Regions from separate parts of the Paenibacillus sp. MT86 genome, predicted to be linked through region 2. Evidence: riboswitches for the same ligand, from Rfam matches in the RefSeq annotation. Region 2 holds a riboswitch; each other region holds the start of a gene.
The links. A riboswitch is a leader RNA that binds a small molecule or an ion and turns the genes downstream of it on or off. The one in region 2 is predicted to bind cyclic di-AMP.

Region 1 (4,213 bases), 560 kb from region 2:
TGGGGCGAGTATCTGATGAACTTCATTCCGGTATGGCTGGGCAATTTCGTTGGCGGCGCGTTATTTGTGGGAGCGACATACGGAACCGTTTATTTAAAGCAGGAGAAACAGGCCGCAGCCGCTCCGCGCGGCGAGCAGACGCCTGTGCCATCGGCCGGCGCTCCTCAACAGGTTCATTCGGCGCAGAATGTTTCCTAATGCCGGAAGCCTGGCGAGCGTCTGGCTTAAAGAAAAAGCTGCGTTCAACCGTCCTTGATGAAAGGCAGCGGTTGATCGCAGCTTTTTGTCGTGATGGGCGAGGCTGTTCCCAGTAATGAATCAAGCAGGGAACAAGCCCGCTATTTTTTTAAATGGTAGGGAACCGTCGTGATGATCACGTCTCTCCGATACAGGAGATGTGCCCGGATGAGCAGGCTGGATTGATTGTGCAGGAAATTATGCCAGCCCTTCTTGGGGATGAACTGCGGAATGACGACGGTAACCTGATAGTCGGATTCGCTAGCCTTGCGCTGCACGGTATCGATGAATTTCGTCAGCGGCTGAATGATGCTCCGATAAGGCGAGTGCAGCGTCACCAGCCGGATGTCCGGCTGCCACTTTTTCCATTTTTCCTGGAAGGCGACTTCCTCCTCCCGCTCGAACGGCACGTACACCGCGATGATTTGGCCCGCTCCCAGCGATTTGGCGTAATTCAGCGAGTTCTCCACCACATGCGTGATTCCTGCCACAGGCAGGATGATGACATTCCCCTCAATCGGCTTAACCGGCTCGCAGGTCGTAATCCGGAGCTGGTCCGCTACCGCCTCGTAATGCTTGCGGATCCGGGTGAAAATCCAGATGATCAGCGGCAGGAATATCAGCACGGTCCACACCTGGGCGAATTTCGTAAAGAAGAAGATCATGGTCACGATAAAGCTGATGCATGCGCCGGTGGTGTTAATGATCAGCTTGACGATCCAGCCTTCGGGCTTTTCGCGAATCCATTTCACCATCATCCCCGTCTGGGAGAGGGTAAACGGGATAAACACGCCGACGGCATAGAGCGGAATCAGATGCTCGGTTTTGCCTTCAAAAGCCAGCAGCAGCAGAATGGAGAAAAATCCAAGAATAATGATTCCGTTCGAGTATCCCAGACGGTCGCCGCGGACGGTGAACATTCTAGGAATGAACTTATCCTTCGCCAGATTGACGGCAAGCAGGGGAAAAGCGGAATACCCCGTGTTGGCGGCGAGGATCAGAATTAAGGCCGTTGTCCCTTGTATGAAGTAATAAAGCGCATTTCGCCCGAAGGTATGCTCGGCAATTTGGGAAACGACCGTGACTTGTTCGCTGGGACTGACCCCATAGTAATAAGCCAGGAAAACGATACCCGAAAATAACAGGGCCAGCAGCGACCCCATCGCCACCAGAGTTTTGGCCGCGTTATTCGGGGCCGGGTCTTTGAAATTCGGAATGGCATTGGAAATCGCCTCCACGCCGGTCAGGGCGGAGCTGCCCGAGGCAAATGCGCGCAGGAGCAGAAACAAGCTCAGCCCGGCTACGGGCGTGCCGATCGGCGTATGAAGCTCCGGAGACGCATGGCCTGTGGCAATGTTGAATATCCCTACCCCGATCAGGATGAATAACGCAAGCACGAACAGGTAAACCGGATAAGCCAGTATGGAGGCCGACTCCGTAACCCCTCTTAAATTCAATACGGTCAAGCTTAGAACGAACACGATGGAGATCGGCAGATTATAGGCATGCAATACCGGAAAAGCCGACGTGATCGCATCCGTCCCGGCCGACACGCTGACCGCAACCGTCAGGATATAGTCCACGAGCAAGGAACCGCCGGCCACCAGCCCCGGGTACATGCCCAAATTCCGTTTGGACACGACATATGCGCCGCCGCCGTGCGGATAGGAGAAAATAATTTGTCTGTACGACAGGATAAGTGCCAGCAACAAGACCAGGACGCCGACGGCAATCGGTATGGAATACCAATAGGCAGCTGCCCCGACGGTCATCAACACAATGAGGATTTGTTCCGGGCCATAGGCCACGGACGATAGTGCATCGGATGACAGGATGGCCAGCGCCTTGGTTTTATTCAGCTTTTGTTCGCCTAATTCCGTCGATTTAAGCGGTCTTCCGATGAGGAAGCGCTTGATTGAGGATAACATGGTTGTTTTTCACCGCCGCTTAAGATTAAGTTCATGGTAGAAGCTCCCTGAACGGACTTCTATCGGTGTTTTTTATATGCTGGACCTAGGAACGGTCACCCTTCCTATGCTGATTTTTGGCAAACAAAAAACACAGGTTAGAACCCTGTGTTTGATCACAAGTTCACAACCCTCCCGATCAACGCTGACGAGGTTAGCTGTCGGATTCGGGCGGTGAGAGTCGCCCTACCTGATTCCATCGCGGCGTACGTACGCGATGGAATCAGGATTCACCCCTTAGTATGGTTGAAGGATCCTATAGGTATCCCTCCATACGGTTGGTTCCCCCGCTTTCCATCAAGGAAATTAAGCGAATGTCATGTGAATATGAAGAATGTTTTCGAAGCTGAATAGTATATTACGCCTGCTCCAATCGTTTGTAAAACATCCTCCAACGATCATTCGAACAGAATTATTTATAAAAAATGACAGATAAGCGCTTACATAAAGACGTGGCTTTGACAGGCTTTTTATTTTGCATGTTTTCTGCGAAAATCACGAGTTTCTATAATATAGAAGGTTAGTCGCGGGGAACATCGGTCACTGGGAGGATGCCATATAAACAAATTCGCCATGCCGGTCTCGGGGGAGGAGACACTGGCATGGCGAATTTTTTTGGGAGTGGTCCATGATTCGGCAAGGAAGAGAAAGGGTCTGGGTTCCTCTTCTTTGCTCTTGATAGGAATATACCCGGGGGGAAGAAAAGTGAATCACCTGATTAGAAAAAAATGTATGACTTTACTGGAACCCCGATTTTCTTTTAAGATAAAGGGATATGATGCAGCCGAGCAAAAGGGGGAAGCACGAAATGACTCAAGCGATGATTCATCAGGAAAACGGCGTATTTCCGGCGGTATGTCCGTTGGATTGTCCCGATACATGCGGCCTGCTGCTGCATAAAGAGAACGGAAAAATCGTCAAGGTGACCGGTAATCCGGAGCATCCGATTACGCAGGGAGCCATCTGCAATAAAGTCCGTAATATGGCACACCGGGTGTACCATCCGGAACGCGTGCTCTATCCGCTGCGAAGAGTAGGTCCCAAGGGAGAGGGCGCCTTCGAGCGGATCAGCTGGGACGAAGCCATTCAGGAGATAGCCGGACGCTATAAGGGCTTGATCGAGGAATACGGCTCCGAGAGCATCCTGCCCTACAGCTTCTACGGCAATATGGGGATATTGAGCGTCGACGGCATGGACCGCAGGTTCTTCAACAGGCTGGGTGCCAGCCGCCTGAAGCAGTCGATCTGCAATTCCGCGGGCAATGAGGGCTGGAAATCCGTGATGGGGTTTAATGGGGGAACCGTTCCGGAGGACACCGTACGAGCCGACGTCATCCTCGTCTGGGGCGGAAACATCGTCAGCACCAATATGCACCAGATGGTGATTGCAGAGAAAGCGCGCAAAGCCGGTGCCAAGGTCGTTGTGATCGATGTCCACAAGAACCAGACGGGGCAATGGGCGGACTGGTTCATTCCGCTGTATCCAGGCACGGATGCGGCGCTGGCCGTCGGCCTCATGCACATCATGTTCCGTGACGGCATGGTAAATGAGGAATTCCTCCGCAAGTATACGATTGGTCATGAAGCCTTGCGCGAGCACGTCAAAGAATACACGCCGGAGCACGTTTCTTCCATTACCGGCATCTCGATCGAGGATATCGAGAAATTGGCCGACCTCTACGGCCGGGCCGATACCTCCTACATCCATATCGGCAACGGTCTTCAGCATCACGACAACGGCGGCTTGACGGTGCGCAGCATTGCCGCGCTTCCCGCTTTGACCGGACAATGGCTGAAGCGGGGCGGAGGGGCCGCCAAGTCGAACGGCGGTTACAACAGCATGGATAGCGACGCGCTTGAGCGTCCCGATCTCCGGCCGAATCCCGAAGCGCGCACCATTAACATGAACCGGATCGGCGAAGCGCTTGCCATGACCGAACAGCCGATTAAGTCGCTCTTCGTTTATTGCAGCAATCCGCTGGTTGTGGCTCCCGATACCGAGCGGGTCA
Region 2 (4,213 bases):
GCAACTATACCGCGCACCTTCATAAAAAGTACACAGAATTGTGCTTTTTCATATAGACAAAGATTACTATTCCTCATTAACCGGAGGCTCATACACCATGCAGTGGAAAAGGGAGTTTCCCGTCGGTGTAAGGCGCTCGTACGTATCGGTGATATGAAACCCGGCCTTTTCGTATGCGCGGATCGCGCGCTCATTCCAGGTCATTACCTCCAGGTCGATCTCATCGTCAGGCCGCCTCCTCCTCGCTTCCTGGACAATCGTCTGCATAAACCGTTTACCCATTCCGCGTCCGCACCAATCAGGCCGCATGCCCAGCCCGATTCGCGTAACCTCATGCATCGGAAACAGTTGGGCAAATCCCCATAGCGTCTTCCGTTCATCCAAAATCGAAATGTACTGCTCCCGGCGGATGTCCGGATCCCCAAACTCGATCTCAAGCCCCTTCATCTGCTCCCAGGGAAGAAAACCGTAAATGTTATAGGGAGGAGGATAGGTCCAGGCGCATATTTCTTTCGCATGCTCTTCACGCATGACCACCGTGTGAAATGAAATCGGTGCTGCATCCATTGGCAAAGTCCCCCTGTCGTAATTACAAATTAAATTATACCCTATTCCTCGAACATTCTAGCCGCATCAAAAAGCCCGTCCAAGAGAAGTAGGTCTCCTTTGACGGGCAAACGGATATGTATGGGCAGGACGAGGATAAGACATCGAAGCTTAGGAGGATTCTCCGGTCGACTTTTCATACTGATCGTTGCTCATGATGCGCTCGGCACCTACGTATCGCTGCTCGTAGTAGTCCTCAGAAAATAAAATCAATATTTTTCCATTAGGGTGTTTAATGAAGGGAGAGGAGGGTATATAAAGGGTAGAAGATGCAATGACTTGAGGATGCGAAGAGAATTTGCATAATAATTTTCTTTTTTTCTCGAAAAGTGGGAACTTTTTCGTTGTCCCAAACGTTATAAAGGTATACACAGAGCAGACAAAAGAAAAAGCCGCTGGATGAGATCGGCACAATCTCATACGCCCAGGGCTTCTTGTAAAGGATAAATCAATGAAGTTCCAATAATTAATTGTAGTTCACAGCTACAGACTTGTACGTAGACTGACTCATGACTCGCTTAGCACCTACGTATCGATTGGCGTAATAGCTCTGGCTCAGCGGACTGATGATGACACCGCGCGAGGATGAGGAATGAGCGAATTTGCCGCCCCCAACATAAATACCCACATGAGATACACCTCTGCCGGATGTGTTGAAGAACACGAGATCGCCAGCTTTCAGCTTGCTCTTGGCTACGGCCGTACCGACTTTGTATTGAGCTCCAGACGTGCGCGGCAGGCTTAGACCAAGTTTCTTGTAGATATAGCTGGTGAATCCGGAGCAGTCAAAACCATTCGTTGTGGTTCCACCTGTTTTATAAGAGACACCAATGGCTGGTTTGATTGCAGTATTTAATTTGGAATCGGCGAAAGCGCTTCCGGTCCCTAATGTGAGTGCGAGGGCCAGGCCTAGAGAAATGGCCGTTAACTTCTTTTTCAAAACAAAAAGCTCCTTCCATTGCCTGCGAGGTTAGCTTAAGGGTTCGGTTGAAGGTCCCCTATGATCCCTCTCTTGCGAGATCAATTCACCCAAAACGGATCCCCCGCTTCCCAATCATGGGAATTCGGCTCCTTAAAATGTTGATGAACCCATTCATTGACGTCTGACGTTCCAACATGCTTAACGAAATTACATAGTTCCAGCAAAAAGTTACAGTAAAGATGACAAAGTTGTTACTAACATATTCGTTATTTTAGCAGAGTATTAACAATTTGGCAAATGAGGAAAGCTCATTTTTATACAAAAAAACCTGTCCCCATCATGCGGAATCAGGTTTTTTTGTAATTTGGCCATCGGAAAATGTAATATTGAGGAAAAATAAACTTCTATTCTTTGTAAAATCAAGTCCGAGAGAGAAATGTGTCGCTTCCGATTACAGCATATTTACGAGCTTGTTTATCATATGATGGTAACGAAATGTAACGATTAGGCATGCTGCGAGGAAGAATCCCGCCACAAATGGTATTGGGCGGAAATTACCCAAATTTGGAAGAGTCCATTCAGAAAATAAGAGGCTTGCTGAATAATCAAGCCGATCAATCCCGCCCAGAAGAGCGATGCCGAGCTCAGGAACAAAAGAATGACGCAGGCCGATCCGCCAACGGTAAGGGATAACAGCACAGCCGTGCCCAGTCGGCGGAAGAGCGCAAGAATGGAGCTGATCATGCCGGAATTGTCCGTACGGCCGAATTGCATATAGAGCAATAACAGGCGAATCAGATAGGCGTACAGAAACCAGCCGGCTGCATGAGGCAGCGCATGAAGCAGCAGAACCGGCTCATGGATCCCGTTCAGCAGGATCGGAAGGATTTTGGGCAGAATCCAGTATCCGGGCACAAAGGTAAGAACAAGTTCGATCAGATAAAATACCGTAACGGGCTTCCATAGCTTCTGCATGCCGGTGAAGAAGAATAATCCGCGCTCGCCCTTGGCCTCCTGGTGGAGGTTATAGAAGATGCCTGCCCGAATGAGCGGGGTACATACCATCCGGATCAGGAGCAGAGCGGCCAGAAGCCAACCATAGGTATGGACCGTGCCGCTTAACGATAGACTCATCTCGCCCTCGTAGAAGAATAACAGGCGACTAAGCTCGTTAGGGGCAGAATCCGGATATCGCATCAGCAGGGGGACGACTGCCGATTTTACAAGCCGGTACAGGCAATATCCCCACAGCATGCGGTACAAGAACAGCAGAATGGAGACGTATAATTGGTCTTTAACACTGATCCACCCTTGGCCTGCATAACTTTTCATGTGCTCCCCCCTCACCATGACAGGCTGCCGAACAACGTCTCCACAAGCTTGGTAATACTGAGATTCCAGCGTGTGACCACCTTCGGATCCATTCCTGCCTTCATATAGTTATTGATGTGTCTATTCTCCAGAACGATGGAGTATTTCGGATCAACCATGGCCCAGGCGAGCGGGGTGCTGTACTCCAGGGTGTACGTAACTTTTCCGTCCTTGCCGCTCCAGGTTCGCTCCACCGTTTTGCCGTCTTCAAAGGCGAACACGATAGGCACATCGGTTATATCTCCGTCCTTGCTCGTAATCTTGACCGTGGATTCATACCGCGGATGGTCTGACGTGCCTTTATTTTTGGTTTTGATCACATCGATGGCGACGTCGGCCATTTGGCTTCCATATACATATTGGTCAAAATACGATTGCCAGGAGGTTTTGCTTACTTGCTCGACGACTTTCTGAAAATCAGACGTGGTTGGGTGCTTGAAACGGTATTTCTGGGCATAGGTATGCATGATTTTCCCCATCATCTGTGGACCGACCTGCCGTTCAATGCCTTGCAGCACCAGCTTGCCTCTCGTGTAAACATTCAGCGCGTAGTTCTCGTGTGAGCTGTATTTCCAGGACTCCATCTTCAGCGGGGCAGGGGAGGTAATCGATGCTCCTTGAGCAGCGGTGTTGGAGGTAATGCCGTATTCCTTCTCCATCACTCTTTCTTCTGCATAGGTTGCAAAGGCCTCGTCCAGCCATGCTTCCTCAAATTCGTTGCTTGCGATCATTCCGTAAAAATATTGGTGGGCGATCTCGTGAATGACGGTCCGTTCGAGCTCATAACCCGGCGAATCGTTCTTGGCCCCGAAGGCCGTGACCAGCGTCGGGTATTCCATGCCGCCTGCACCGTTGCCCGACTCCGGCGGGACGACGATGGACAACGTGGAATAAGGATAGGTTCCGTACCATTTACCAAACGAAGCCAGTGCCGACTTGGCGGCATCAAAGTAACGGTCCTTCAGGTCTTTATGGGCCGGATCGAGATACAGCTTGATGCGGACGCCCGGCACGCCCGGTGCCGAGAAGGCCTCCTCGGCCGTGACAAAGTTGGGCGAGGCCGACCAGGCAAAATCATGCACATCATCGGCATAGAATTGATAAATTTTTTCCCCGTTCGACTTTTGGGCAGGCTTGGTCGGGAATCCGGTCGCGGCGACAATGTAATTCTCGGGCACCCGGATGCGAACGCTGTAAATGCCGAAGTTGGAGTAGAACTCGGAGTTGCCGTGGTATTGATGAAGATTCCATCCTTCCTCGGCTCTTCCGCGAAGTCCGGCCGGTTCATAGACCGATACTTTAGGAAACCATTGG
Region 3 (4,213 bases), 400 kb from region 2:
CCAAGCGGGATGTAATCGAGATGATTCTCTTCCTCCTCGTGGACCGTCAGCGGCTGGGGTGCGCTCAGGCGCTGCATCTCGCGTGCATAGAACTCCATAAAATCGATCGCTTCGGCAGTATCCGCGTCCGCTTCGGCACGCGTCTTGCCGGCTTCGAGGGTCATCAGCGCGGAGAACTCGAGCTTGCGCCGCCGCATGATCGCCGCGGCCTTGAACAGGTAGCGTGCCCGCTCGTTCGCCTCGGTGTGCTTCCACGTCTCAAAAGTACGCGCCGCCGTTTGAATGGCTTGCTCGGCAAGCTCGGTATCCGCTTGGGACACGACGCCGATGACTTGGCGTTTGCGCGACGGATTGACCGACTTTGCGGTACGTTCCGTATGGATTTTGGCACCGCCGATAACCAAGGGGTACGATTGGCCAAGCTCGGCTTCGACCCCGGATAACGCCACATCGTATAACTTGTTGTTCCACTCGTTGTTGAAGTCCATAAACGGTTCGTTCCGAAAAGGTGCTCGCATGGGGAGGCCCCTCCTTAACATGATATGAATCGAAGCTTCAGGCCAATGGTCCAGCTGCGGATCGTCATGGTGGCATGGTTAGCATCTCCTGGTGAAAACCTCTATTTAAATATGTATGTCTTCCTGCATGCCGTCATGATTTTTGCATATGAGTTAGATAGAGTGCATTTTGGTTTACCTTGCAAAGGGGGCGCGCGCATGGACGGAACCGAGCTGTACCGTAAAGTGATCCTGACGGTGTCCGGCAATAAACTCGTGAAATGGCTGTCGATCAAGTACGGCCGGAAATTGGCTGGCCGATTCATTGCCGGCGATACCTTGGATGAGGCGCTGGACGAAATCGAGAGGCTAAACGCGAAGGGCATTCTCGTTACGCTGGATCATTTGGGGGAGGGCATTACGACGCTGGACGAAGCGGCCGGGTACCGAGAGGAATATTTGAAGCTGGTGGAAGGGATTGCGAAGCGCGAAGTGCAATCGAACGTATCCTTGAAACCGACGCAGATGGGCATGGCCCTGGACCCCGAGAAGGCTTACGAAAACATCAGGTCGGTGGTAAGAAAGGCTAAAGAGCACCGCAACTTCGTTCGCCTGGACATGGAGGATTCGCCGTATACCCAGGCAACCATCGATATGACGCTCCGCCTTCATAAGGAGGGGCTGACCAATGTGGGGACCGTGATGCAGGCCTACTTGTTCCGTACGGAGGAGGACGTGAAGAACTTGTTAAGGGCCGGCGTTAATCTGCGGCTGGTGAAGGGGGCGTACAAAGAGCCGGGAACCATCGCCTTTCAGCAGAAGCGGGAGGTCATTGACAACTACAAGAAATTGGTCAAAATGCATTTCGACCAAGGAGCCTACGTCGCGATTGCCTCGCATGATGACAACATCATCGACTGGGTGAAGGTATTTGCCGAGCAGAGCCGCATAGACAAACAGGACTATGAATTTCAGATGCTGTACGGACTGCGGATGAACGATCAAGCAGCGCTTGCGCAGGACGGCTACCGTATCCGGTGTTATATGCCCTATGGAACGATGTGGTACCCGTATTTCACCCGGAGGCTGGCGGAGAAGCCGGCCAATCTGATGATGGTGCTCAAAAATATGTTCAAGTGAGCGGGATCCGATTGAAGAACCCCATCAAAATGCCTGATGAAATAAGTGGCGTTTTGACGGGGTTCTTCATGGTTTCAAAAAACATCAGGCTGCTTAGAAGTGCCCAATCCAAAGGAAACGGGGACATTAGCTCTCTGTAGCTGCTGTCCCTAGAAATGATAATACGACTCCGAGCAATCCATCAGGAAGGAGCGCTCGAGCGGCAGTCTGCCTAACCGCTCCCGGGTGACGTGCCGATGCAGGTTGATCTCCAGATCGGCGAGGGCCGATACAGCAAGTTGCATCCGTGCGGATCCCCACTGCTGCTGCTGCTTTCGGGCATAGCGAAGGGCCTCAGTCACGGACATGCCTCTCAGCCTTGAGAAGACGGATGCCCAGCGGACCAGGTCCGAAAATTCTCTCGTTCTTGGCAGGGCATATTCGACATATCCTGCCGCGTCTTTGCAGCTGACTTTGAACAAGCCGCAGTTCCAGCCATGATCGCTCCATGGGATAAAGCGTTCGGCCGAGCCCCGGTCGAAACGAAATATCTCCATATGGCCGATAGTCTCTTCACCTAATGCAGGCACTGCGGTTTCGATGACGGGTGTAAGCGCTGCCTCGATGAGTTTCGTCATGATTTGATCTACGCTCCTTTATAAGAATGTTATATGCACGGCAAATAGGCCTGGTGAGCAGAGAAACCCCGCTCTCCAGGCCTATTTATGGTTAGAGCCCCAATTCCGGCGGCCGCTATGCCAAAGCTTGGATGGTATTCTCTCTCAACAACGCGCCTACGAGGTTAGCTGACGGATTCGGACTGAGAGCACCCTACCGCTGGGCCCTTCGATCCTAGGCGCAGCGGATTCACCCCATTCACCAATCGAAGACTGGTGACTTTGGTTCCCCCGTCTCCCGGTCTGTCGGGAGCTCGGCGTATCACGTGTTTCGAATAGATGGATGAATCATACGCCGGAGGAAACGAAAAGTAAATGACCGTATGGGACGAATAGATTCCGAAATGTGATGAAAACGGTAAAAGAAAACGCGTACAATCAGCCGTGTCATCTATTATCGTGGCAAAATCTCGGTATCTCGTTGGATTGCGATAAATAAGAGAAAACAAGAGAAATACATAGTATAGAGCAGTATTCGGAAGATAAAGACGAAATACTGCTTGGTTCCTGTTCGACATAACGCCAGATGTGTTTTTGCTCACATTTACATCCTGCAGGGCCGGACGTATGATACGAACTATGAATTGACGGTCATCAACGACCAAGGCATACGGGCAGCCGTTTCATGAAGGTCTAAAGGCAGTGTGAGAGCTGCCCCTAAGCCTTTATGGATCGATGGCGAAGGCACCATGGGCCTTGCTGAGATTTGAAGGTAGAGGCGACTCTCACCGCGTGAACCTCCTGTTGCTGTGCTGTTATGCCCAGTCTGGATGACAAGTCAATGGCTAATAGAATAACATGCTACTCGTTTTTAATTTTCGCTGAGTCCTTGAATGGAAAAGGAACGGGGGAACCAGTCGGGAGATGAATCTGATCTCTCTGGGGTGAATCCTGTAGACAAGATAACGGTCTATGGGTAGGGCGACTCTCACGCCCGAATCCGTCAGCTAACCTCGTAAGCGTATCGAGAGAGGCAACGATTGTCGTGGACTTGGGCCACGGTGTATTTCACCGTGTCCTGTAAGAAGCCTGCGGGAAGAGTTCTTCTCTTTCCGCAGGCTTCTTTGTTGTTGCCTTCTCTTTCTGACCTTAGGAGGAGAAACGAAGATGGAGAAACCACAGGAATTCATCCTGGTATCCGCGCCGAACAAGGCAGGGGAGGAATTCGTCCGCCAGCTGATTCACAAACGTGTTCCGTTTGCGGCCATAGCCAACAACCGGGCTGAGCAGCAGAGGCTGCGAGAACTGGGCTGCAAACCCATCATTTTGATTGATACAAGAGACGAGCAGACCTGGATCATTCCCGAGTTTCCCGTCGGCAAGGTGTTTCTGTTCGAAAGCAGCTTGAATCTGTGCTGCCGCTATTTGCGGATCTGCCGGACATGGACCTCGGAGTCGATTTACGTGATCACCCATTCCGGCAATCCGCGCTTGATATACAAAGGGCTGGGTGCCGATGTGGTGCTTCATACGAATCATCATCAGGTGTCCTTTCTGATGGCATCCGTTATGAGCTAAGTGTTTGGACTGACGTCACAAGAGCGTAGGGGAGGTTACATTCATGCAGGATTTAGTTATGGTGCTCATTTTGGGAGGAACCTACGGACTGCTCATGCTGTTTATGTCCTGGTGCGGGCGCGTGGTTTCGGAACCGGAGGCTGATCAGCCGTGATGATCATGTTGATATTCACGATTTTTATTTTTCTCTATTTGATTTATGCGCTGATTCACCCTGAAAAATTCTAGGGAAACGGCTGAAGGAGGAAGGCATTCGTCATGGGCATTTTACAAATTGCCATCGTTATACTCGTTCTGGTGCTGCTGGTCAAGCCGCTGGGAACTTATCTATATCAGGTGTTTCGTTATGAAAGCAATGGTACGGACAGATGGTTCTCCTGGGCGGAGAAACCGATCTTTGCT

Region 1: linked by a shared signal. The riboswitch ahead of AC3RCL_RS29960 (APC family permease) and the one ahead of AC3RCL_RS00515 (C40 family peptidase) in region 2 are both predicted to bind cyclic di-AMP.
Region 3: linked by a shared signal. The riboswitch ahead of AC3RCL_RS02180 (hypothetical protein) and the one ahead of AC3RCL_RS00515 (C40 family peptidase) in region 2 are both predicted to bind cyclic di-AMP.

The regions. Positions count from the first base shown of each region.
Region 1 covers NZ_CM179499.1:6,564,925-6,569,137, reverse strand. The annotation lists gene AC3RCL_RS29965 (formate/nitrite transporter family protein) at 1-198, shown strand, start outside; gene AC3RCL_RS29960 (APC family permease) at 339-2,165, opposite strand; cyclic di-AMP (ydaO/yuaA leader) riboswitch at 2,332-2,527, opposite strand; gene AC3RCL_RS29955 (molybdopterin-containing oxidoreductase family protein) at 3,013-4,213, shown strand, end outside.
Region 2 covers NZ_CM179499.1:109,052-113,264, forward strand. The annotation lists gene AC3RCL_RS00510 (GNAT family N-acetyltransferase) at 67-567, opposite strand; gene AC3RCL_RS00515 (C40 family peptidase) at 1,073-1,546, opposite strand; cyclic di-AMP (ydaO/yuaA leader) riboswitch at 1,551-1,686, opposite strand; gene AC3RCL_RS00520 (hypothetical protein) at 2,033-2,860, opposite strand; gene AC3RCL_RS00525 (M1 family metallopeptidase) at 2,872-4,213, opposite strand, start outside.
Region 3 covers NZ_CM179499.1:507,125-511,337, forward strand. The annotation lists gene pruA (L-glutamate gamma-semialdehyde dehydrogenase) at 1-518, opposite strand, end outside; gene AC3RCL_RS02175 (proline dehydrogenase family protein) at 717-1,637, shown strand; gene AC3RCL_RS02180 (hypothetical protein) at 1,787-2,254, opposite strand; cyclic di-AMP (ydaO/yuaA leader) riboswitch at 2,391-2,563, opposite strand; cyclic di-AMP (ydaO/yuaA leader) riboswitch at 3,103-3,271, shown strand; gene AC3RCL_RS02185 (hypothetical protein) at 3,401-3,811, shown strand; gene AC3RCL_RS02190 (potassium-transporting ATPase subunit F) at 3,971-4,039, shown strand; gene kdpA (potassium-transporting ATPase subunit KdpA) at 4,070-4,213, shown strand, end outside.